DNA from 3 places in the Paenibacillus sp. FSL W7-1279 genome. Region 1 is predicted to be linked to each of the others. Evidence: predicted binding sites of a transcription regulator. Region 1 holds the regulator's gene; each other region holds the start of a gene.

Region 1 (7,983 bases):
CATGATGCCTTTTTTATCCGAAACTTCTTCAACAAAACGCTTCGTTTCCGTAAACGTATGATCGGAAGTTTTCAGACCGCGGATGATTTCAACAAGGTCTACCTTGGAAACAGGATGAATGAAGTGCATGCCAATAACACGCTCAGGATATTTGGTAGAGCTGGCGAGCTCCGTCAAACTAAGCGTGGATGTATTACTTGCTAATATCACATGGCTCGGACATACTTGATCAAGCTGTGTAAAGACCTCTTTCTTCGCTTCCAAGTCCTCTATAATGGTCTCAATCACCATATCGCAGGTGCTAAGCTCGGCAAAATGAGTTACTTTTTGAATCCGGTTCAGTATCAATTTCTTCTCTGCCTGGGTAATTCCCCACTTCTCCAATTGTTTATCTAGACTGGTCTCGATCATTCGGTATGAATAGTCCAGTTTCTCTGGAGTTTTCTCTACGAGCAGTACGTCAAGACCTTTGGCTGCCAGCATCTCCGCAATGCCCTGCCCCATAGTCCCGCCGCCTACGACGCCGATTTTTTTGAAGTACATGGTTTCTACTCCACCCTTTCCTTATCTCTATACTTTATTGTACCCCATTTGTCGAAAAATACATTTTCAGAGCACAAAGTATAATAATATCTTAGCACGACAAAAAAGTAAAAAAAAATAACCAGCATAACAATTTATGCTGGTAAAAGCGCGTTTTCACGAAATTGACAACGAAATTGTTCCCCCGAGAGAATTTCTTCCTTCAACAGGATATCAAGTGAATTGTCGAATATTGGCCGTTTCTGTTCCAAGAGATTCTTGGTGCGGTTCATTAACTCTTCCAAAATCACATTATTCTCTTTCATTAACTCTTCAGTTGTTACCATGTTCATGTTAACAATGCCCAGCGACGTCAAACCTGACTTCATCATCGTCTCCACGATGTTCAGCGATTGCTCAAAGTCATTGCTTGAGCCTGTGCTTCGGCCTCCGTAAAAGATCTCTTCGGCGGCCGCACCGCCAAGCGCGATCATAATTTGCTCTTCCAGGAAGGTTTTCGTGTATAGATATTGTTCCTCCTGCGGATTATGACGAACATAACCTAGCGCTTTACCACGCGGGCTGAGTGCAACTTGCTTCACACTGCCGGGACGCACAAGCTCTGCCATAATTGCATGTCCCAATTCATGTATGGCAACGCGCTTCTTCTCTTCCAAATTCGATTCACGGTCGGAACGCTCACCCATCATTACCTTGTCAATCGCCATGGACAAATGACGCTGATGGATAAACTGTTCGTTCTCGCGCATCGTGTAAATGGCCGCTTCATTCATGACGCTCTCGAGTTGTGCGCCCGAGAAGCCGTATGCTTCTTCGGCGATTTTCTCCAAGTCGACATCTTCATGCAGCGGCTTATTGCCCGCATGCAGATTCAAAATATGAGTGCGTCCCTTCTTATCCGGCAGATCGACCTGAATGTGACGGTCGAAACGCCCTGGACGCAGCAGTGCGCTATCCAGCATTTCTTTCCGGTTTGTCGCGGCAATTACCAGAATACGAGGAGTATCCTGCGAATAGATGCCATCCATCTCGGTTAGCAGCTGATTCAGCGTCTGGTCGTACTCGCGCTGCTGGCCGCCTTCGCGTTTACCGCCAATGACATCGATCTCATCGATGAAGATAATGGCGTTTTGCTTGTTTTCCTTTGCCGCACGGTTACGGGCATCCTTGAACAAATCCCGGATGCGCCCTGCACCAACACCGACATACATCTCAACAAATTCACTGCCGGATGCAGCGACAAAGATCGAATCGGTGTAATGGGCAGCGGCTTTAGCCATCAACGTTTTCCCTGTTCCCGGAGGCCCGGTGAGAAGAATGCCCTTCAATGGACGAATCCCGAATTTCTTAATGTCTTCATGACGAATCAGAAAATCCAGTGCTTCACGCAGCTCTTGCTTGGCATTATCCTGCCCGCCGATTTCTTCGAACGTCAGCTTGGCAGGTCCGCTCTTTTTCCGCTTCCGCTCATTCGCTGCGCCTACAGCGATGCCGCCCTTCATCTTCGCGATAAACAACAAGCCGCCTACAAGTGCTGCAGCGATGAGCAAGGGCACGATGTTCACGCCGACAAACACAAGGAATACCAGCAAAACCGGAATAAAGCCTAACATGATTTCTTTAGCTAATTTAGGCATGATTCCACACCTCCATGTTGCCAGACTGACGCGGCAAGATTATAAATTTACCAGACTTGCCGTCTGACAAGCTGACATAGACGTTGGTGTCATCAATCGTTGCTTTTGCTTTCAAATTCGGAGACTGGGCAGCAAGCTGCTCGAGCGATGATTGAATATCGGTATACTGCTTATTATCCATCGCTTCAGCGACTGACAGCATCGCCTTCTCCCACCATTGATCCAGTGCTTCCGAGGAATGATCCTCCACCTGGATTTTCAATTCCCGATTGCCAATCACAGACTTGCCTTCCTTCTTAATATGCTGGACCAAGCCTTGCAAATTGGTATCCGGAGCCAAATCAAGATTCAAAGTAACGGTATTCTGTTTAATATCTATATGTGAATCCTTCACGCCGTCATATTGTGACACAACATTGGCCAGCGGATTTTGCAAAGCCATCTGCCGATACAGAAACCATCCGCCAAAGAGAACCGATGCTGAGATCACGACAGTCAGCACGATAGGTACAATGCGTAGTTTCATGAAGTTCCTCCTTCATTTCAGTATGAAATTTTGTCTGTCATGTTGCAACACAACAATACATATAACAACGATATATAGGGATGCATGTAGTTTATATACTCATTTTGTACAAGTATGAGTATATCACATCTTATATACTTTTTCATGCATGTCTGTGAAAATATTTAGAACAGTTTTTCCATATTATTTCTGAATACGCTTACAATTATAGAGAAAATAAGAGAGGAACCCGCGAATATTAAAGGGCCCCTCTCTACTTCTTATTTATTGATTTGGAAGAATAATGTCATTACCGATGGTGTTACCGTCTTGAAAACGATAAAACCGATAACCGCGCTGACCGTTGTGTTCATACTGCAGCTGCCAGGCATACTCGCCCTCATACATTCCAGGCAGCAGCCGCTTAATTTCTGCGCCAGACAATTCGTTATAAATCTGCTCCCGCATCTGGTCTTCTGACAACCCCGTATTCAACAAAACGGATTGGACAGCGTCGGCACCTTCAACAGGTACGTTGTCATCCGTAAATTTCACCCATACCATACGATCTTGATTGTCCTGATCCTTCCCGCTTATCACCCAATAGTTATTGTCCTCGCCCCACACCGATTTATAGGTCTTCCCGGACGTAACCAATTGGCCATGCTGTTTGGCGGCAGCAATTGCCATTCTTTCTTCATTCCAAGCATCTTTCATCACATATGAATAATAGAGCTGTAAACCAAGCAGTAACAGCAGCACCCCGGATACACTCAGCAATATCCACTTCGTTTTTTTCTTCAAATCCGTCTTCCTCGCTCCCCTTGATTATTCCCTAGAGGGTTGTAAGACGCTCAAAGGCACGCTGCGCTTCCCGGCGGATACGTTCCTCATCGAGAGTGAGACTCGCGCCATTCTTCACTACCTGCTTGCCGTCAACCCATACATGCTCTACATCCTTCGCACTGGCGGAGTAGATAGCATGAGAAATGTAATCCGTCTTCGGAAGGAAGTGCGCCTGATCCGTGTTCAGTGCGATCATATCTGCCTTCATGCCTACCGCAAGCGTACCAATATCCGTAAGGAAGGCTGACTTGGCTCCATATTCTGTACCCATCCGAAGCGCTTCGGATGCTGGAATCGCGGTTGGATCCCCGCTTACTCCTTTATGGATCAGTGCGGCCAGCCGCATCTCTTCAAACATATCCAGATTATTATTGCTGGCAGGTCCATCGGTACCCAAAGACACGGTGACCCCGGCTTTCAGCAGTGCAGGCACGCGAGCGATGCCGCTGGCAAGCTTCAAATTGCTGCCTGGATTATGCGAAACCATAACTTGATGTTTGGCCAGAATTTCGATTTCTTCATCGGTCAGATGGACGGCATGCGCAAGCAGCGTTGGACGGGAGAACATGCCAAGCTTCTCTAGATGGGCAACAGGGCGAAGTCCGTAGTCATTTACGTTCTGAGCTACTTCCGTTTCCGTTTCGGACATATGCGTATGCAAAGGCAGATTCAAATCATGTGACGCTTGCACGAATTTTTCGATGAAATCCGGCGGGCACGTATAGGGTGCATGCGGTGAGATCATCGTCGTAATTCTACCGTCAGCCTGACCATGCCAGTCTTTCGCGAATGCAACCGCCTCTTCCAGCTTCTGCTGCTGCACCTCAGGCGGACATAATCCGATGACACCGCGCGTCAGAACGCCGCGCATGCCTGAGTCCTCCACCACCTTTGCAACCTGATCCATATGATCATACATATCCACAAATGTCGTGGTTCCGCCTTTGATCATCTCTAGCACGGAGAGTGAGGTTCCCCAGTATACATCGTCGGCCGTGAATTTGGCTTCCATCGGCCACATTTTTTCCTGAAGCCATACTTGCAGTGCCAGATCGTCGCCATACCCGCGAAGAAGCGACATGGCCGCATGTCCGTGCGTATTCACCAATCCAGGCAGGAAAAACAGATGGGTTCCGTCGATGATTTCTGTTCCCTCTTGGACAGTCGGCTCTTCTTCACCCAGGTAAGTGATCCGGTCGTTCTCCACGACCATATATCCGCGTAACACGGATCTGCCTTCCTCTAGTACCACGAACGTTCCGTTTTTAACCATCCACTTCGTTGTCGTCATGTGCTGCATCCTCCTTGCCGTTATCCAAATAATAGGCCAAACTCTGCAAATCCGTAGTAAAATCTGCCGTATGAATCCGGATATGGGGTGGAGCTTTCAGGATGGTCGGCGCAAAATTCAGGATAGCCTCGATGCCTGCCGCGATAAGTTGATTCGCTACATTCTGCGCCTCAAAATCCGGAACGGTGATAATCCCGATACGAATGCCGTACTCATGAACCGTCTTCTCCAGTTCCTCCATCGGCTGTACGACCAAATTGTTAATTTTCATACCAACTTTGGGAGAATACGAATCGAAAACCGCCACAATCTTCATATTGTCCTTCAGAAATGCATTGTAATTCGATAATGCATGTCCAAGATTACCGGCCCCAATCAATGCGACATTGATCTTCTGGTCCAGCTTTAGAATCTGGCGAATTTTCTCGATCAGATAAGATACGTCATATCCGATCCCTTTCCGTCCAAAATCACCGAAATACGCTAGGTCCTTACGAATTTGAGCAGGATTGAGGTCCAGTTTCTGCCCCAGTTCCTGGGAGGAAACCGTGGAGACCTCCCTTTTCTGAAGCTCATTCAAATAGCGCAAGTATACAGGTAATCTGCGGACCACGGCTTCCGAAATTTTTTCCGATTTCATGCATGCTCCCCCTAATAATAGGTTAATAACTACATTTGTTTGTGCTCGTTCATGGTTTCACTTTATTCAGCTTGGTTCCCTATGCCTGCCTCTTCCTGCAGCCATTTCGAAATTCGGGGAACGATCCCCTCTGTCGGCATGTGCTCCATCTTCGGTCCAGGCAAGGAATATAAGAAATACTTCCCGTAATAGGATTCAATGACCCGAGTATCGTAAACGATGACAATCCCCTTATCCTGCGCGGTCCGTACCAGTCGGCCAAATCCCTGTTTGAAGCGAATGACCGCTTGCGGAACCGAAAGCTTCATGAACGGGTTCTTCTTCTGCTGCTGCAGAAGCTCGCTCTTGGCTTCGACCAGAGGGTGATTCGGCGGCTGGAACGGCAGCCGGACGATGGCAAGGCAGGTGAGCGCCTCACCGGGTATATCTACTCCTTCCCAGAAGGAGCTGGTGCCCAGCAGAACCGAAGCGCTGCTATCCTGGAATCTCCGGATTAACTTGGTACGGCTGGTTCCGTCCATCCCTTGTCCCAGTACCGTAATATCGCTGGATCCCAGCGCCTCCTTCAAGGGCTCATGCACCTGACGCAGCATGCGGTACGAGGTGAACAGGACAAGCATGCGACCATGCGTTGCGATGGCCGTATCAGCCAATGATTGCACAAGTGTATTCACAAAGAGTGCATCCCCGACCGAGCCCTTCACGCTCGGAAAATCGCGCGGCACAACAAGGAGAGCCTGCTCCCTGTAATTAAACGGGGACGGCAGCAGGACCGTGTTCAGGTTGCCGCTATCTGCCGCTTCCTGAAGACCCAAATTCTCGATCATGAACTGAAACGATTTGTCCACCGACAAGGTCGCCGATGTCAGGATCACGCTTTGTTTTTTGTCAAAAAACAATTCCTTTAAATGGGTGCTGACGTCGACAGGCACCGCATAAAGCTGCAGCGATTTGCCGCGGAAGTTGCCGTTCGCCTCCATCCAGTATACCGTGCCCTCATCATTCAGGGACATGAAGGTCCTCAGGTCCTCGCGGTGTGCGGCCAGGTCCTTAAATAGACCCGATAGGTCTGTTAACAGACTGTCCGCGCTGTAGTCGTCCAGATCTTCCTTCATTTCGGCAATCAGCTTGTCACCCTTGCGAACGACATCGCCGAGCGCCAGATGAATTTGATGCTCCAGCTCGGCCAGCGAATTCCAATCCTTCGGCTTTTTCAGAGGCGATAAGCGAAGCGAGAATTGTCCGGCATCCCCCGGAGTCGCGTCTCCGCGCTCCGGAAGCAGTCCGAACAATTGGTCGCTGAGCCGGTCCCAATTCTCTTTGACGGTGATCAGATCCGGATAAATCCGGTCGATGATGGAAGACCACTCGACAGCCTTCTCATGGGACGACGCTTGCAGCAGCTGGCGAAGAGCCGGAAGCTGACCGCTTCGGCTGTCTTTGTACATACGGGTCAACGTATGGACAACCGAAAAATATTTCATCTGCAAGCCAAGGTGCTTGCCCGCGACGTCCTCCAGATGATGCGCTTCATCGATGACGAGACGCTCATAACTCGGAAGCAGCTGGTGATTCGCTTTCACGTCGGTGAACAGCTTCGAATGGTTCGTAATGACAACATCCGCGATGCCCGCCTCATGTTTGGCCCTGTGATAATAGCATTTGCGGAACCATGGGCAGGCACGGCCCAGGCAGGAATCCGAATCGCTGGAGATGGTTTCCCAGAAATCCCCTCCACGGCCGCCAAGGTTCAGCTCCTCATCATCCCCGTTCTCCGTCTGGGTCAACCAAACCAGCATTTGCGCTGCGGTGATCACATCTTCCTTCGGGGAATGAAAATCTCTTCTATTTATTTTATGTTCAAATTTTCTCAAACACAAATAATGGCCTCTTCCCTTGAAAATAGCCGCTTTAAAAGGAAAAGGAACAACCTGGGTGAGCAGGGGAATATCCCGGTCACGCAGCTGTTCTTGAAGGTTGATCGTATGCGTGCTCACCATAACCTTCTGTTCCTGCTTCACGCTTTGATAAATCGACGGCAGCAAATACCCGAGAGATTTGCCTGTTCCCGTGCCGGCTTCGATCAATAAATGTTTATTGTTATCGAGTGCCTGCATCACTTCCTGGAACATCATGTCCTGGGCATCCCTGCTCTCGTAATGAGGCAGCGTTTCCTTTAGACGTTCACGGACATCATTCATGTATTGCTCAAAGCTTACATCAGCCAAGGGATTAGGCTCCGTCTCATCCCTGGCAGGCGTTATATCGTTCCAATCGTCAACAGCTAGGGCGAATTGACGATAGTACGTATGGGTGTCTCCGGCTTGTACTGCCTGGAGCTCCCTGTCGGCACGGATGCCGTCAAAGAACCAGGCCAAGTCGCTGTCCTCGTCGGCAAACAGGTCGCTTAACCGCTGCACGGTAAGCAGAGGAAGCTCATCGATCTCCTCCAGGCATTTCAGCAGCGCATAGGCTGTGGCAAGTGCATCGCTGTCCGCCTGATGCGGACGGTCATGCTCCA
Region 2 (7,983 bases), 660 kb from region 1:
CGACCACTCCTCGTTCAGCTGGTCCGTCGACGAAGTGCTCAGCCCTTACGGTAACGAAAATGTCACGGTGCAGTGGTCGATCATAGCAGACGCCATGCACATTAGCAAACATGTCAAAGGCAGACACGGCTACGGCGGGATATGGGGCGGCAAGAACACCAGCTTTCATCATAATTTGATCGCCCACAACTCCAGCCGCAACCCGGCGTTTGACAGCACGGCAGGCAATTCCCATGATTTCCGCAATAACGTTGTTTACAATTGGGGATTCTTTGCTTCGTACGGAGGCAAAGGCGCGGTTACCAATATGATCAACAATTATTACAAGCCCGGACCTGAAACGGAAGTGGTTCGGTTTATGAATGCGGAGAGCACCGGGAGCTACTATATTGACGGCAACGTTATGGACGGATATCCGGAATATACACAGGATAACTGGTCCGGCGTTCATAAGTATCCGGATTACGTGAAGCTGGAAACTCCCGCTTCCTTTGCCAATCCACTGCCGACCGAATCCGCCGAAGAGGCTTATGAAGCGGTTATGCAAAGCGCCGGAGCCACCCTGCCGAAACGGGATGCCGTCGATGCCAGAATCATCCATGACGTTATTCACCGAACCGGCATGCATATCAACTCTCAGAATGAAGTAGGCGGATATCCGCTAGTAGAGATGGTCAGATCCACGTTAGAAGATGATGATCATGATGGTATGCCGAATGATTGGGAGATCGCTCGCGGGCTGGACCCGAGAGATCCGAGTGACCGCAATCTGGCCAATGAGGAAGGATACACGAATCTGGAGCTGTATTTGAATTCCATGACGGGAAACGGATCAGCTAATCCCTCTGCAGTCATTACCGCTCCGGCAAACAACACGGTGGTCAAAGCCGGATCGAACGTGACGATTGAAGCGTCCGTGTCCGATGAAGACGGAAGCGTATCGAAGGTCGAGTTTTACCGGAACGGAGAGAAGGTTGGAGAGGACGACAGCATGCCGTTCCGCTATGAGTGGACGGACGCTGCGGACGGCACCCATTATTGGGCCGCGAAAGCGATCGACGATACGGGAACGATGGCGTTCTCGACGAGCGTGGTCGTTCATGCGAACACCGAAGGGAGCATCGAGCCTTGGAAGTCGGCCGATATAGGCAGTCCGGGAATACCGGGACACACCCAGCTTGGTGATGCCCTCGGCGAGATGACCGTCAAGGCGGCAGGCGATATCGGCGGCACGAAGGACGTCTTTCATTTTGCCTATCAGGAGATCGAGGGGGACGCTGAAATTGTGGCCCGGGTTGAATACATCACCCCAACGAACGAGGAAGCAGAAGCCGGCATCATGTTCCGCGAGAGCCTGAAGGAGGATGCTCCATTCGTTTCCCTGGTCGTCCCTTATATTCGTACGGGGAAAAGAGGTGTTACCCTGAGTCGAGCCGAGGAGGGCGGAGAGGTTGCGAGAATTCAGCCGGAGCAGCAATTTCAGCTGCCTTATTGGATTAAGCTTGTCCGCAAGGATAACCAATTCACATCAATGATCTCTCAAGATGGAACCAGCTGGACCACGGTCGGAAACGTCCAAGTCGATTTGCCTAAGCAAGCCTATGTCGGACTCGTGGCGGATGCGGCCAAAGTGAACAATGAGACGTGGAAATACAATACCTCGACATTTACTAACATCAATATATCGGCAGATACAGGCAGCGGCCCGAAAACCGTATATTATGTGAACGATGATTTTGAAAACCTTGAAGCTGGCTCCGTACCTGACGGTTATGGAGTGATCCCGGATCCGCAGGATGCCGATCATACGGTCACGGTGGAGCAAGTACCTGCGAATTCTACGGGCAACGATTCCGAGAAGTCGCTAAAGGTATACGATAATGCAGTAGGCAGCACCGGGTTTACCATGAGCTTCCCGCAGCAGTTGGGTACGGTAGTCGTCGAGACGGATTTCATGTCCCCGGCCATGCCCGGCACTTCGGTGCTGCTTCAGATTAAGGATGCAGAAGGTACCAAGACGCCGATTGCTCTTGAGGTGCGCAAGCCGCAGTTACCGATTCAGGAGGATGCGTACGCCCTGGTTTACAAGAACAAGAATGGGCAAGACGTAAAGTTAACCGACCTTCCGGCCGCTAACCGCTGGTACAATCTGAAGGTCATTGCCAATGCGGCGGCTAACACCATGGATATTTACGTAGACAACGCACTGGCAGCCGAGCAGGTTGAGTTTAGAGACGATATGCGGACATTAGGACTAGGTAGCGCATTGTTCGGCAGAACGCCCGGAACCGGCAAGGGAACTTATTACTTCGACAACATCAAGGTATACGTGGAACCGGCAGCCGCACCTAAAGGACTACGGGCGATCCCTGGGAATGCGAAGGTTCAGCTGAATTGGGATAACGCCCAAGGTGCTTTATCGTATACCGTCAAAAGAAGCACGACAAACGGGGGGCCGTACGAGACCGTGGCATCCGATCTGAGTGCTTCCAATCCATCGTATACGGATACAAGCGTAATTAACGAAACCACTTATTATTATGTGGTTACCGGAGTGAGTGATTTAGGAGAAAGCGATCCCTCGAACCAAGTGCGTGTTACGCCATCGGTGAATGCCGTGAAGCCGCAAGCCCCGGCGGAGCTCGCGGGACTTAGCCGCAACACACAGGCTGATCTCACCTGGCAGCCGGTGGAGCATGCGGTCACCTATACGGTGAAGCGTAGCGAAAGTCAGGAAGGGCCTTATATTGAGGCAGGCCGCGCAGAAGAGCCTTTCTTTAGAGATACGGGGCTTGTAAACGGTAAAGTCTACTATTATACGGTGACGGCGACAAGCGTTGCCGGCGAAAGCGAGGCGTCCGACCCGGTCGAGGTCCGTCCGGTGGCGCCGCTAGAGTCGCCAGCGGATGTTAAAGCGAGTGCCGGCGATGCATCGGCGGTGATCTCGTGGAATGCCTCACCCGATGCTTCGAGTTATCAGATCAAGCGAAGCACCGTTCACGGCGGCCCTTACACGGTCATTGCCGATCAAGTGAAGGATATCCGTTATGAGGAAAGCGGCTTGGAGAACGGGACGGCCTACTATTATGTTGTTTCCGCACATAACGGCACCGCCTCCAGCGCGAATTCTGAAGCGGTTCGGGTCATTCCATTCCCTGCGAATACCTCGCCGCCTCCGGGTGATCTTCGACTAAACCCGGCCAAAGACCACGTCAAGCTGTCCTGGTCAGCCGTAGAAGGTGCAGCTTCTTATCAAATCAGAAGGTCGGAATCAAGAAGCGAAGCAGGAAGTGTCGTCGCCTCCGATTTGCGGCAGCCCGAATTTATCGATACGGATGTCGTTGCCGGCACAACTTATTATTATTCGGTGCAGTCGGTAAACGAGAACGGGCCGGGCGTCGGAAGCGATCCTCAAGGAGCAACGCCTGCTTCCGTCATCGTCGTGGCGAAAGACGGCACAGGCATGTTTACCAGCGTTCAAGCCGCGGTGGACTCCATCCCGGATGGCAATACGGACCGAACGATAATCTATATCCGTAATGGAATCTATGAGGAGCAGGTTACCGTTCCTAAGACGAAGCATGCCGTGAGTTTTATTGGCGAGAGCAAGGAAGATACGGTCATTACCTATACCGGGATAACGGGCACCGGATTCAATGAACGTGCCACCGCCGTCGAATCCGATGATTTTACCGCCGAGAACATCACGTTTGCGAATGGAGCGGGTCCTCAAGGCCCGGCGCCTGCGCTGGACCTTCGGGGAGATCGGGCCTTATTCAACCATGTCCGCATGATCGGTTATCAGGATACGTTCTTTGTGAACAATGCCGGGAAACGGGTGTATGTGAAGAACAGTTATATTGAAGGAGCGGTGGATTTTATCTATGGACCTGGAATCGCCGTGTTTGACCAGAGCGTCATTCACAATGTCCGTTCAGGCGGATATATTACCGCTGCCAGCACGCCGGAAAATCAGCCCTACGGATATTTGTTCCTCAACAGCAAGATTACAGGAGCGGACGGAATCGAAGATGTCTACCTCGGGCGACCATGGAGACCCTTTGCCCATGTGCTGTTCATGAACACGGAAATGGAAGGAATCGTGCACGATAAAGGCTGGCATAACTGGGGACGACCGGATAACGAGAAAACCGCCAAATACTACGAATATAACAATACCGGACCTGGTGCGGCAGCCGAAGCCCGCGCGAATTGGTCGAAGCAGCTCACGCCGGAGGAAGCGAATATGTACACGATTCCAATGATGATGAAGGGATCGGATGGTTGGGATCCGACTAGAATGCCTGTTCTTCCGCAGCCTTACGGGGAAGAAGACGATACACCTCCGCACACATCGTCCCAAATAACACCGGAAACACCGAACGGCCTGAACGGCTGGTATACGGTGCCGGTTACCATTGAATTGAGTGCGGAAGACGACGGTTCAACTGTTACCGAAACCGTCTACAGTTTAGACGGTATCACCTGGACTCCTTACTCGGGGCCGATCGTTCTGGACCGGGAAGCGGCCGCGGCTGCGATATACTATCGCTCCGCCAACGCTGCAGGTCTTGAGGAAAGCATCCGATCCATTGTATTGAACATGGATCTGTCCCCACCGGATATTCACGTAGAAACACCGGTACAGGAGGGAGGATGGAATGTCTCCAGGGATTGGACGCCGATCATTGAAATGAGCGATTCCGTTTCCGGCGTCGACGACAGCCGGACGGTTATCAAGCTGGACGGTAATCCCGTTCAACCCAGTGAAGCCATCCCGCTGTATCAGCTCCCGCTCGGGAGTCATGTCTTAACCGTTGAAGGAGCAGATCTTGCGGGCAATACGTCAGTAGCTGAGATTGAATTTCAGACGGTTACAAGCACCGGCGATATGATCGCTTTGATCGAACGGTTCCTGAGCAGCGGAGAGATTGGGAATGCCGGTATTGCCAACAGTTTGACGAAGAAGCTGGAGAAGGGAAATATGGATAGCTTTGAGAACGAGGTCCGGGCACAGCGGGGCAAACATGTGTCAGAACTGGCGGCGGACATCCTGCTGCGGCATGCCGAGGCATTAAGAGAAGAGATTATATAAGTTCTAAAGCCCTCAAATTTTGAATCAAACTGGATATCATGATGCTTCTATTCCAGAATCCACAAAACAGGGATGGTGAGATCCCTGTTTTTGTGCTGCTCTGGCTCCCGTAGTTCTCGGATCCTGAACGTTCACATAGTGTTCCATTTCAGTATGACTGCAATCACATGTACGGAGACAGGAGTTTCATATACTTGGGTTGTAAGAGTGAAATAGTTCACAAAGATGGGGTTTAGTCTAAGGAGGTTTGACTATGAGTTCATTCACGCTTCAGAGCCAGGTATCCGATATTGTTACATCCATCCCGCAAACGGCGGATTTATTCCGATCACTCCGGATTGATTTTTGTTGTGGAGGGCAGGTGCCACTGGAAGAAGCAGCTAAACAGCGTAATTTGGAACCTGCCGCCGTACTGGAGAAGGTTCAAACCCTGGAGAACAAGTTTGCCGATTATCAGGAAAGCCGTCCGGCTTCACTGAGGGAATCCGAACTGATTGAATACATCCAGCATAAACATCATGCCTTCTTGCGGGATGAATTACCTGCTTTAACGCCGTATGTGACGAAGTTGGCACGCGTTCATGGAGAGCATCATCCCGAGCTTCTCCGGGTGCAGGAGCTTTTCTCGGATCTGAAAAAAGAACTGCTGGAGCATACGATGGATGAGGACGAGCATGTATTCCCGCTTATCTTGAAATTTGTTGCAGAGCCTAACCACCAAGCTGCAGCGGAGCTTAAGCCGCATGTGTCTGAGCTGGAAGATGAACATGCTCACGCCGGCAGATTGCTTCAAGAGCTCAGGGAAGTAACCGCTGATTTCGAACTTCCGTCGGATGCCTGCGGCACGTATCGGCTGGTCTATCAACGGTTGGCCATGCTTGAAAAGGACACCTTCGAGCATATCCATCTGGAAAACAACATCTTGTTTGAGCGGATTCGCGAAGCGGTATAACATTGGTTAGAACCCCTTCTAAGCTGGGTGATGTATTGCTCGGATGACGATCGAACGTGTAAAATAACGCCCTAACAATAACGCCCTAACCTTATGGTTAGGGCGTTATTGTTTTGTCATGATTAGCGTGCAGACTCCTTCCCCGGGAGGGAGAAGAGGTCAAATAAAATTCACTTAACTATTCCCTGTATTCAGTCGATAAATATATCAGTTGGAATTATTCGACACAGGAGGGTGCATATGGATTATTCGAAATTGGGAAAACAATTCATAGGCGGGGTATGGCGAGACGGTAAAAGCGGTAAAACGCTGCCTGACATCAATCCATATAATGATGAGGTCATTACGGCTTTTCAAATCGCGAGTGTTGCAGACATTGATGATGCCTATCAGGCTGCCTACCAAGCTAAGCTGGAATGGGACAAGGTTAACCCTTACCGTAAACGCGACATCCTTGAAAATGCGGTTAAATATATGGAGTCGCATGAGGAAGATATTACGTCCATTATTGTTCAGGAGCTGGGCGGAACGCGTCTGAAGGCGGCATTCGAGATCGGTCTTGTGAAAAATATGATTAAGGAAGCGGCAACGTTTCCCCTAAGAATGGAGGCAAAGATTTTACCATCCACTGAAGATGGCAAGGAGAACCGACTGTATCGGATCCCGGCTGGCGTGGTTGGGGTAATCAGTCCATTTAACTTTCCTTTCTTCTTGTCCATGAAGTCCGTCGCCCCGGCATTAGGTGCCGGCAACGGCGTCGTGCTGAAGCCGCATGAGGATTCGCCGATTACGGGTGGAACGCTGATCGGCAAGATTTTCGAAGAAGCGGGTATACCGAAGGGCCTGTTGAATGTAGTGGTGACAGATATCAAGGAGATTGGCGATGCGTTCGTTGAGCATCCGATTCCGAGAATCATTTCTTTCACGGGTTCGACTAAGGTTGGAAGCCATATTGGCCAGCTGGCCGTCAAGCACTTCAAAAAGCCGCTGCTGGAGCTCGGCGGGAACAGCGCGTTCATTATCCTGGAAGATGCTGATATCGATTACGCGGTACAAGCGGCAACGTTCAGCAGATTCACGCATCAAGGCCAGATCTGTATGTCGGCCAACCGGATTCTTGTACAGAAGCCGATCTATCAGGAATTTGTAGATAAATATAAAGAGAAGGTCTCTACCCTTACAACAGGTGATCCAAGCGATCCGCAGACCATTATCGGGCCCGTCATCAACCATCGGCAGGCAGAAACGCTGGAGAAGCTGATTGAGAAGGGGATTGAGCAAGGTGCAGTTCCACTGGTACGGGGTAAAATCACCGGCAGAATGGTGGAGCCTACCGTCCTCGTCAATGTCAAACCGGATATGGAGGTAGCGCAAGAGGAATTGTTCGGCCCGGTAGTATGTATCATCCCGTTCGAAACGGAAGAGGAAGGAATCGAGATCGCCAACGATACACGATTTGGGCTTAGCGGGGCTATTCACACCTCCAATCTGGAACGCGGGGTAGAACTGGCGAAGAAGGTCCATACAGGTATGATCCATGTGAACGATGTCACGATTAACGACGAGCCGATTGTAGCATTTGGCGGAGAGAAGCAGTCGGGATTGGGTCGTCTGAATGGGGAGTGGAGCCTGGATGAATTTACGACCATGAAGTGGATATCGGTTCATTACGGACAAAGGAAATTCCCGTATTAAGGGTTGGGGGAGATAGGCATGAATAATGTGACTGAAGAGCAAACACAGCATGAGCTGATCAGCGCCTTTGTAAAGGTAGCTCCATTGCTGAAAAGCCTTACGAATGATGACATCACAATTGGCATTTATGATACGGAGAAGCTTATCATCAACATTCCGGGAAGAACCTTTTCGCTGAATGTCAAGCCTGGGGACCCGCTAGTGGAGGGGGATATCGTAACCGATGCCATCCGCAATAATA
Region 3 (7,983 bases), 160 kb from region 1:
CTTTATTGAGAAGAGCGCGGATTTGGATCAGGCAGTGAACGATTTGATTTTGTCCAAAACCTTTGATAACGGCATGATCTGCGCTTCCGAGCAGGCTGTCATTATCGAGGAGCCTATATATCATACAGTGAAGAAAAAAATGATTGCCAGCGGCTGTTATTTTGTCAACAAGGAAGAGCTGGCGAAACTGACTGCGCATGCGATGGTATCGGATAAATGTGCGGTAAATCCTACTATCGTCGGACAGCCGGCAGCTAAGATAGCCGAGGCTTGCGGATTCGAGGTACCGGAAAGCACCAAGATCCTGGTCGCCGAGCTGGAGGGAGTCGGACCTGCCTACCCGTTGTCTGCCGAGAAGCTTAGCCCGGTGCTGGCCTGCTATAAAGTGAAAGATGCGGAAGAGGGCATCACGCGCGCTGAAGAGATGGTTGCTTTTGGCGGCATGGGCCACTCGTCGGTAATCCATTCGCACAATGAGGACATCATCATGAAATTCTCGGATCGGATGAAAACCTGCCGTATCCTGGTGAATCAGCCATCTTCGCAAGGCGGTATCGGCGATATCTACAACACGAATCTGCCATCGCTGACGCTGGGCTGCGGTTCGTATGGACGTAATTCCACTTCGTCGAACGTGACGGCTGTCAATTTAATCAACGTGAAAAGGGTGAACCGCAGAACCGTGAATATGCAGTGGTTTAAAGTGCCGGACAAAATTTACTTTGAAAAAGGTTCGACGCAGTATCTTGCGAAAATGCCGGAAATCACCCGTGTCGCTATCGTTACCGACCCCATGATGGTGAAGCTGGGTTATGTGGAGCGGGTAGAGCACTATCTGCGTCAGCGCAGAGTGCCGGTAGCCATCGAAGTCTTCTCGGAGGTTGAGCCGGATCCTTCGACAACGACCGTAGAACGCGGAACGGAAATGCTTGCAAGATTCCAGCCGGACTGCATCATCGCCCTCGGCGGCGGATCGCCAATGGATGCAGCGAAAGCCATGTGGCTGTTCTATGAATATCCGGATACGGATTTTAACAATCTGAAGCAAAAATTCATGGATATCCGCAAGCGGGTCTTTAAATATCCGAAGCTTGGACGGAAAGCGAAGTTCGTTGCCATTCCAACAACGTCGGGAACGGGCTCGGAAGTAACTTCGTTTGCCGTCATCACGGACAAAGGGCTGGGGAATACCAAGTACCCGCTGGCTGATTATGAGCTGACACCGGATGTGGCGATTATCGATCCGGAATTCGTTTACACGCTGCCTAAAACGGCGGTAGCCGATACCGGCATGGACGTTCTGACACATGCAATTGAAGCCTACGTATCGGTGATGGCCAGCGATTATACGGATGGGCTTGCCATCAAGGCCATACAGCTGGTGTTCCAGTATCTTGAGCAGTCGGCGCTTACCGGCGACAAACTTGCCCGCGAAAAAATGCATAATGCTTCGACGCTTGCCGGCATGGCTTTTGCGAATGCGTTCCTTGGCATCAACCACAGTCTTGCGCATAAGTGGGGCGGACAGTATCATACGGCACACGGACGCACCAATGCGATCCTGATGCCTCACGTCATCCGTTACAACGCGAAGAAGCCAACGAAATTCGCTGCATGGCCTAAATACACCCACTTTGTGGCTGATGAGAGATATGTTGAAATCGCGCGGATTCTCGGACTGCCGGCAAGAACGACGGAAGAGGGAGTGAACAGTCTGATTGGCGCAATCCGGGAGCTGAACAGCAAGCTCGGGATCGAGGAATCGTTCCAGCAGCTTGGCATCGACCCTAAAGATTTCGAGAAAAATGTTGAGCATTTGGCGGACCGGGCTTTTGAAGACCAGTGTACAACGAGCAATCCGAAGCTGCCGCTGGTGACGGAGCTCGCAGAAGTTTACCGCAACGCATTTTACGGCCGGTTCTAGACAGGATAGACTCAAAACGCTGATCGTGAAGATCCATGAAGATTTTGAGGTAAGGCATGCAAAACTAGACTCAGAGTGATAAAAGTCACGGGAAAAGATAAGTTTGTGATTATTATCACAGATGCAGGAGATCAACAGGACTACAATAAAGATGTAGAAGGAAGCTGAATCTCAGATCTTTGATATAGAAGCTTGAAGGCACAAGGCGGGGGTAGTGGCACCATTGATCGTGAAAATAATCACATTAAAGATCTGAGATAGATCAAGGTGTGGCCCCGCCTGTCCTTGCAAGCCCCAGCAAATCTAGGAGGGATTCAATATGTCGGTGATTGAAAAAGAAGCAGGCTGGAAAGGTTTTAAATCAGGTAAATGGACCAAGCGGATTGACGTTAATGATTTTATTGCAGAGAACATTACTCCCTATTATGGCTCTGATGAATTTTTGGCGGGACCCACGGATAACACCAAAGCGCTGTGGGATATCGTATCGGATTTAACCAAGAAGGAAAGGGAGAATGGCGGGGTTCTGGATGTGGATGTCCATACACCATCAACCATCACCTCCCATCAACCCGGCTATTTGGATAAGGATAAGGAACAGATTGTCGGCGTTCAGACCGACGAGCCGTTCAAACGCTCCATCCAACCTTTCGGCGGAATCCGGATGATGATTGATGCGTGCAACGCATACGGCTTTGAAATGCCGCAGGCGGTTGTGGACATCTTTAACGGCATACGCAAAACGCATAACCAAGGTGTGTTTGATGCCTATACTCCTGAGATGAGAGCAGCGCGCAAGGCCGGGATTATTACGGGTCTTCCCGATGCGTACGGCCGTGGACGTATCATCGGTGACTATCGCAGAGTATCGTTATACGGCGTGGATGCGCTGATCCAGGACAAATTGAGAGAACTCGCCGAGCTTGAAGTGGATGCGATGGATGAGCCGGTCATCCGATTGCGGGAAGAATTGTCTGAACAAATGCGGGCGCTCAAGGAACTGAAGGAAATGGCGGCTATGCATGGTTATGACATTTCCAAACCTGCGAATACGGCGAAGGAAGCATTCCAGTGGCTGTATTTCGGTTACTTGGCCGCTATCAAGGAGCAGAATGGCGCTGCGATGTCGCTTGGCCGGGTATCCTCTTTCCTTGATATTTATATTCAACGGGATCTGGCTGAAGGCAAGCTGACGGAAGAAACAGCCCAGGAACTGGTCGACCATTTCGTAATGAAACTTCGGATCGTGAAATTCCTGCGTACACCGGATTATAACGAGCTGTTCAGCGGGGATCCGACGTGGGTGACGGAATCCATTGGGGGCATGTCGGTAAACGGTGAGACGAGAGTGACCAAGAACAGCTTCCGTTTCCTGCACACCCTGTACAATTTGGGACCTGCTCCGGAACCGAACTTAACGGTGCTATGGTCGGAGAAGCTGCCGGAAGCCTTCAAAAAATATTGTTCGAAAGTTTCGATCGAAACCAGCTCGATTCAATACGAGAACGATGATCTTATGCGCCCGATCTACGGAGACGATTACGGCATCGCCTGCTGCGTATCCGCAATGCGCATCGGAAAGCAGATGCAGTTCTTCGGAGCCAGAGCAAACCTCGCCAAAGCGCTGCTCTATGCGATTAACGGCGGTAGAGATGAGAAATCCGGCGCCCAGGTTGGACCGGAATATCCGGCCATCACCGCGGAAGTTCTGAGTTATGATGAAGTCATGAAGCGGTTCAAGCCGATGATGGAATGGCTTGCGAAGCTCTACATGAATACGCTCAATGTGATCCATTACATGCATGACAAATACAGCTATGAACGGATCGAGATGGCGCTTCACGACCGGGATATCCTGCGCACGATGGCATGCGGCATTGCAGGCCTGTCCGTAGCAGCGGATTCACTGAGCGCGATTAAATATGCGAAGGTGAAGCCGGTACGCAACGAGCAAGGGATTGCGGTGGATTTTGAAATCGAGGGCGAGTTCCCTTGCTATGGCAATAATGATGATCGCGTGGATAGCATCGCTGTTGAGCTGGTCGAGGCCTTCATGAGCATGATTCGCAAGCACAAGGCATACCGTGATGCCATGCCAACGCAATCGGTGCTCACGATTACGTCGAACGTTGTATACGGCAAGAAGACAGGAACCACGCCGGATGGACGTAAGGCAGGCGAGCCGTTTGCGCCGGGCGCGAATCCAATGCACGGACGCGATAAGAAGGGAGCTCTCGCTTCGCTGACCTCCGTGGCCAAGCTGCCATACGAGGACAGTCTCGACGGCATCTCGAATACGTTCTCGATCGTACCGAAAGCTCTTGGCAAGGAAAGTGATATCCGTGTGAACAACCTGGTTGCGATGCTGGACGGTTACTTTGGCAGCAAAGCGCACCATCTGAACGTCAACGTATTTGACCGGGAGCAGCTGATGGATGCGATGGAGCATCCGGAGAATTATCCGCAGTTGACGATCCGGGTATCCGGTTATGCGGTCAACTTCGTCAAACTGACGCGCGAACAGCAGCTTGACGTTATCAACCGTACGTTCCACGGATCGATGTAAGGATGGAAGACTACCATAGCGGATACGGAAAGGATGACGCACCATGCTAAAAGGTCATGTACACTCCATAGAAACGTTCGGAACGGTGGACGGTCCGGGTATCCGCTTTGTGCTCTTCATGCAGGGCTGCCTCTTGAAGTGTCAATACTGCCATAATCCGGATACCTGGGGACTGCATGAAGGACGCGAGATGACGGTAGATGACGTATTGGCAGAGATTGAGCCTTATCTGAGCTACTACCGTTCATCGGGGGGCGGGTTAACGGTCTCCGGCGGTGAGCCGACATTGCAGTATCCTTTTGTCACGGAGCTGTTCAAGGAAGTGAAGCGACGCTGGAATTTGCATACGACGCTGGACAGCAACGGCTATAATGAACCGGAGAAAATATCGGAATTGCTGGAGCATACCGACTTGGTGCTGCTGGATCTGAAGCATATCAACGACGAGAAGCATATCAAGCTCACCGGGAAGTCCAATGAACGGACGTTGAAGACCGCCCGCTGGCTGTCCGAACATGGTCGGAACATGTGGGTCCGGCACGTATATGTGCCGGGCATCCATGACAGCGAAGAAGACTTGATTGAGTTAGGTCAATTTATTCGGACGCTGCACGGCGTCGAGAAATTCGAAATTTTGCCATATCATCAGATGGGCGTGTATAAATGGAAGGAACTCGGCATGGCTTATCCATTAGAGGGCGTTCCTTCACCATCCGAAGAGGAAGTGGCACGCGCTTACCGGTTGATTGGCGAAATACCCGAGAATATAGAGACTGTCTAGTAATGATTTCAGCTGCATAATACTAAACATAATATGTTATGATTAATGACAATAACCTTTCCTATTAATGGAAGGGTTATTGTTTTTTGTAGAGGATTTTATCCCTTGGATAGAAAAATGTCGACCTATCGAAATATGCAATCGCTTTCTATAATGAAGATGTAAGGAAAGTGCCTATCAAATATACAAACACTTCGGGAGGGTCAAGACAATGAAGAAAAAGGGTCTGGCATTATTAATGTCGCTTCTGTTCGTCTCATCCACGCTTTTGTCTGCGTGCGGCGGCGGTGACAAGGCAGCAGAAAAGCCGTCAGGTGGTTCGGAAGGAACGGTAAGCAATGAGCCGTTTGAAATCACCATCCGCCATACGCAAGTAGGTGAATCCAAGAAGTTCCGTCTCGCATTGCTGAACGATGTGGTCAGTAAGACCGAAGAGGCGGTGCCCGGACTGAAAATCAAGCTGGACGCTGTAGACTCTGAAGTGAACCGTAAAGAGAAGCTGAGAGGCGAGATGGCAGCCGGTAAGCCGCCGGAAGTGTTCGATGTGTTCGGCAGCCCCGATGCAGGCGTATATTCCAAAGAAGGCTTGATGCTCGATTTGACTCCGATTTTGGATGAGCTGGGCATTAAAGACAAATTTACGACGCTAGACCCGTTCACACATGATGGCAAGATCTACGGATTGCCGATTGGCGGTTCCATCGAAGGTATTTTCTATAACAAGGACTACTTCACGCAAAAAGGGCTGAGCGTTCCAAAAACATTGGCTGAATTAGAGCAAATTGCCGAAACCATCAAAGCCGACGGCAAGATTCCGTTCGCGCAATCCTCCAAGGATGCTTGGATTCCGCTCATGACCACGAATAACTTGTGGAGCTATTACGCGGGGCCAGAGGTTACTTACGGCTTCAAGACCGGAGAAACGAAATGGACGGATCCGAAAGTCGTTGAAGGTGTGAAGAAGCACCAAGAATGGGTTGAGAAAGGGTACTTCAAAAAAGGCGAGCTTGGATTCGAATATGCGGACATGAGAAACCAAATGATTACCGGCGAAGCCATCATGATGATGGACGGATCGTGGGCGAACTCCGTATTTAGAGATCCGGCTCAAGCGGGTGACATGGTAGGCAAGGTCGGATACTTCAACCTGCCTCCGGTTAATGAAGGCGACCCAGTCATAGTCATGCAGGACGCAAACAACGGATATGGATTTTCGGCAGCGGTTGCGGAAGATCCTCGTAAACTTCAGGCGGTTAAAGAGTTCATCAAAAATATGTGGACAGATGAAATGCAGCTTCGCGGACTGAAAGAAGATGGTGTACTGCCGGCGATGAAGATGGATCTGGCCACCATGAACTCCACTTCGGACGACCCGCTTATGCAAGACATTTTCAAAGGCGTAAGTGAGATCAACAAATCCTTCCCTGCCTTTGATGCACTTGTTCAAGCAGACGTGAACACCGCACTGAGCATGGGAATTCAGCAAGTCATCGGCGGCGAGCTTGATGCCGAGAAGATGCTCGAGAATGTGCAGGCAGCGCAAGAAGCGGCCAATGCTTCAGAGGAATAACTACAATCCTAGACGGAAGGGCACCACCCGCTGGGGTACTTGGGGGTGCCCTTTCGCCTAAACAACATCAGACATAAATACGGAGGTTACCATGAACAAAGCGCTGAGAAATCCTCTGATTTACATCGTTTTTGTGCTGCCGGCATTCTTGCTGTTTCTGGCTTTTTTCATATACCCGATCTTTACTGCATTTGACAACAGCTTTACGAGCTGGAACGGCATCTCCAAAGATGTGAAGTATATTGGGTTCGATAACTATGTAACAGCCTTGAATGACGATGCTTTTTGGAAAGCTGTCAGGAACAACGTTTATTTCATTCTCTTTTCCTGTTTGATCCAGGTTCCGACGATCATAATCTTTTCCCTGTTAATCGCAAACGTAAAGCGTTTGAAGGGGCTTTATAAAACGGCGGTTTTCGCGCCGTCCATCATGTCGACGGCTGTCATCGGCATTTTATGGGGATTCATTTACAATCCGGACTTTGGTCTGATGAATGAGATTTTAGGGCTGGTTGGCATTGAACCCATCTATTGGTTATCGGATCGCAAATGGGCCATGATTGCCATCCTGATTACAAACGCGTGGCAATGGACCGGCTTTTACATCGTGATGGTGCTTGCCGCAATTTTATCCATACCGAAGGAGCTTGATGAGGCTGCGGCAATCGATGGAGCGACAGGCGTCCAAAGAGCAACCAAAATCACGCTTCCCTTAATTATGCCAATTATCTCTGTTGTGATCATGCTGTCGATCGCGGGAGCCATGAAAGCGGCGGACATTATTCTGGTTATGACCAAGGGTGGGCCGGCCGGCTCAACCGACGTTATGGCGACATATATGATTCGATATGCAATTACGAGCTTCAAGCATGGCTTTGGCAATTCGATCGCCGTGCTGATCTTTCTCTTTACGATTATTGTAACGGTGCTCTACCAGGTGCTGGTCGCAAGACGCAACGAAAGGATTGAATACTGATGAGAGCAATAAAGAAACTGATCCCGCACATTTTTCTGATGGCCTACTTGCTCGTCATACTATATCCATTCCTGTTCGTCCTGTTCTCTTCCGTGAAGGTGGATAACCAGTCCATTGCTACGAACCCATTTGGTTTGCCAAGCACGTTGGTATTTGATAACTATGT

Evidence for each region. Region 1 encodes Rex, which represses fermentation and respiration genes when NADH is low (regulators of the CRP and FNR family bind a similar motif). Its sites were predicted from a motif close to TTGTGAAATATTTCACAA; they were not measured.
Region 2: a site for Rex is predicted at 5,301-5,318, ahead of ric (iron-sulfur cluster repair di-iron protein). Genes of this name have one in related genera too.
Region 3: a site for Rex is predicted at 2,152-2,169, ahead of pflB (formate C-acetyltransferase). Genes of this name have one in related genera too.

Annotation. Positions count from the first base shown of each region.
Region 1 is NZ_CP150215.1:2,694,938-2,702,920, reverse strand. It holds gene MKY82_RS11955 (3-hydroxyacyl-CoA dehydrogenase NAD-binding domain-containing protein) at 1-543, opposite strand, end outside; gene MKY82_RS11950 (AAA family ATPase) at 678-2,180, opposite strand; gene MKY82_RS11945 (hypothetical protein) at 2,173-2,706, opposite strand; gene MKY82_RS11940 (DUF5590 domain-containing protein) at 2,971-3,489, opposite strand; gene MKY82_RS11935 (amidohydrolase) at 3,521-4,822, opposite strand; gene MKY82_RS11930 (redox-sensing transcriptional repressor Rex) at 4,797-5,462, opposite strand; gene dinG (ATP-dependent DNA helicase DinG) at 5,525-7,983, opposite strand, start outside.
Region 2 is NZ_CP150215.1:3,354,383-3,362,365, forward strand. It holds gene MKY82_RS14905 (pectinesterase family protein) at 1-5,095, shown strand, start outside; gene ric (iron-sulfur cluster repair di-iron protein) at 5,349-6,047, shown strand; gene MKY82_RS14915 (aldehyde dehydrogenase family protein) at 6,288-7,742, shown strand; gene MKY82_RS14920 (methyl-accepting chemotaxis protein) at 7,761-7,983, shown strand, end outside.
Region 3 is NZ_CP150215.1:2,530,870-2,538,852, forward strand. It holds gene adhE (bifunctional acetaldehyde-CoA/alcohol dehydrogenase) at 1-1,924, shown strand, start outside; gene pflB (formate C-acetyltransferase) at 2,244-4,490, shown strand; gene pflA (pyruvate formate-lyase-activating protein) at 4,534-5,271, shown strand; gene MKY82_RS11055 (extracellular solute-binding protein) at 5,483-6,841, shown strand; gene MKY82_RS11060 (sugar ABC transporter permease) at 6,933-7,817, shown strand; gene MKY82_RS11065 (carbohydrate ABC transporter permease) at 7,817-7,983, shown strand, end outside.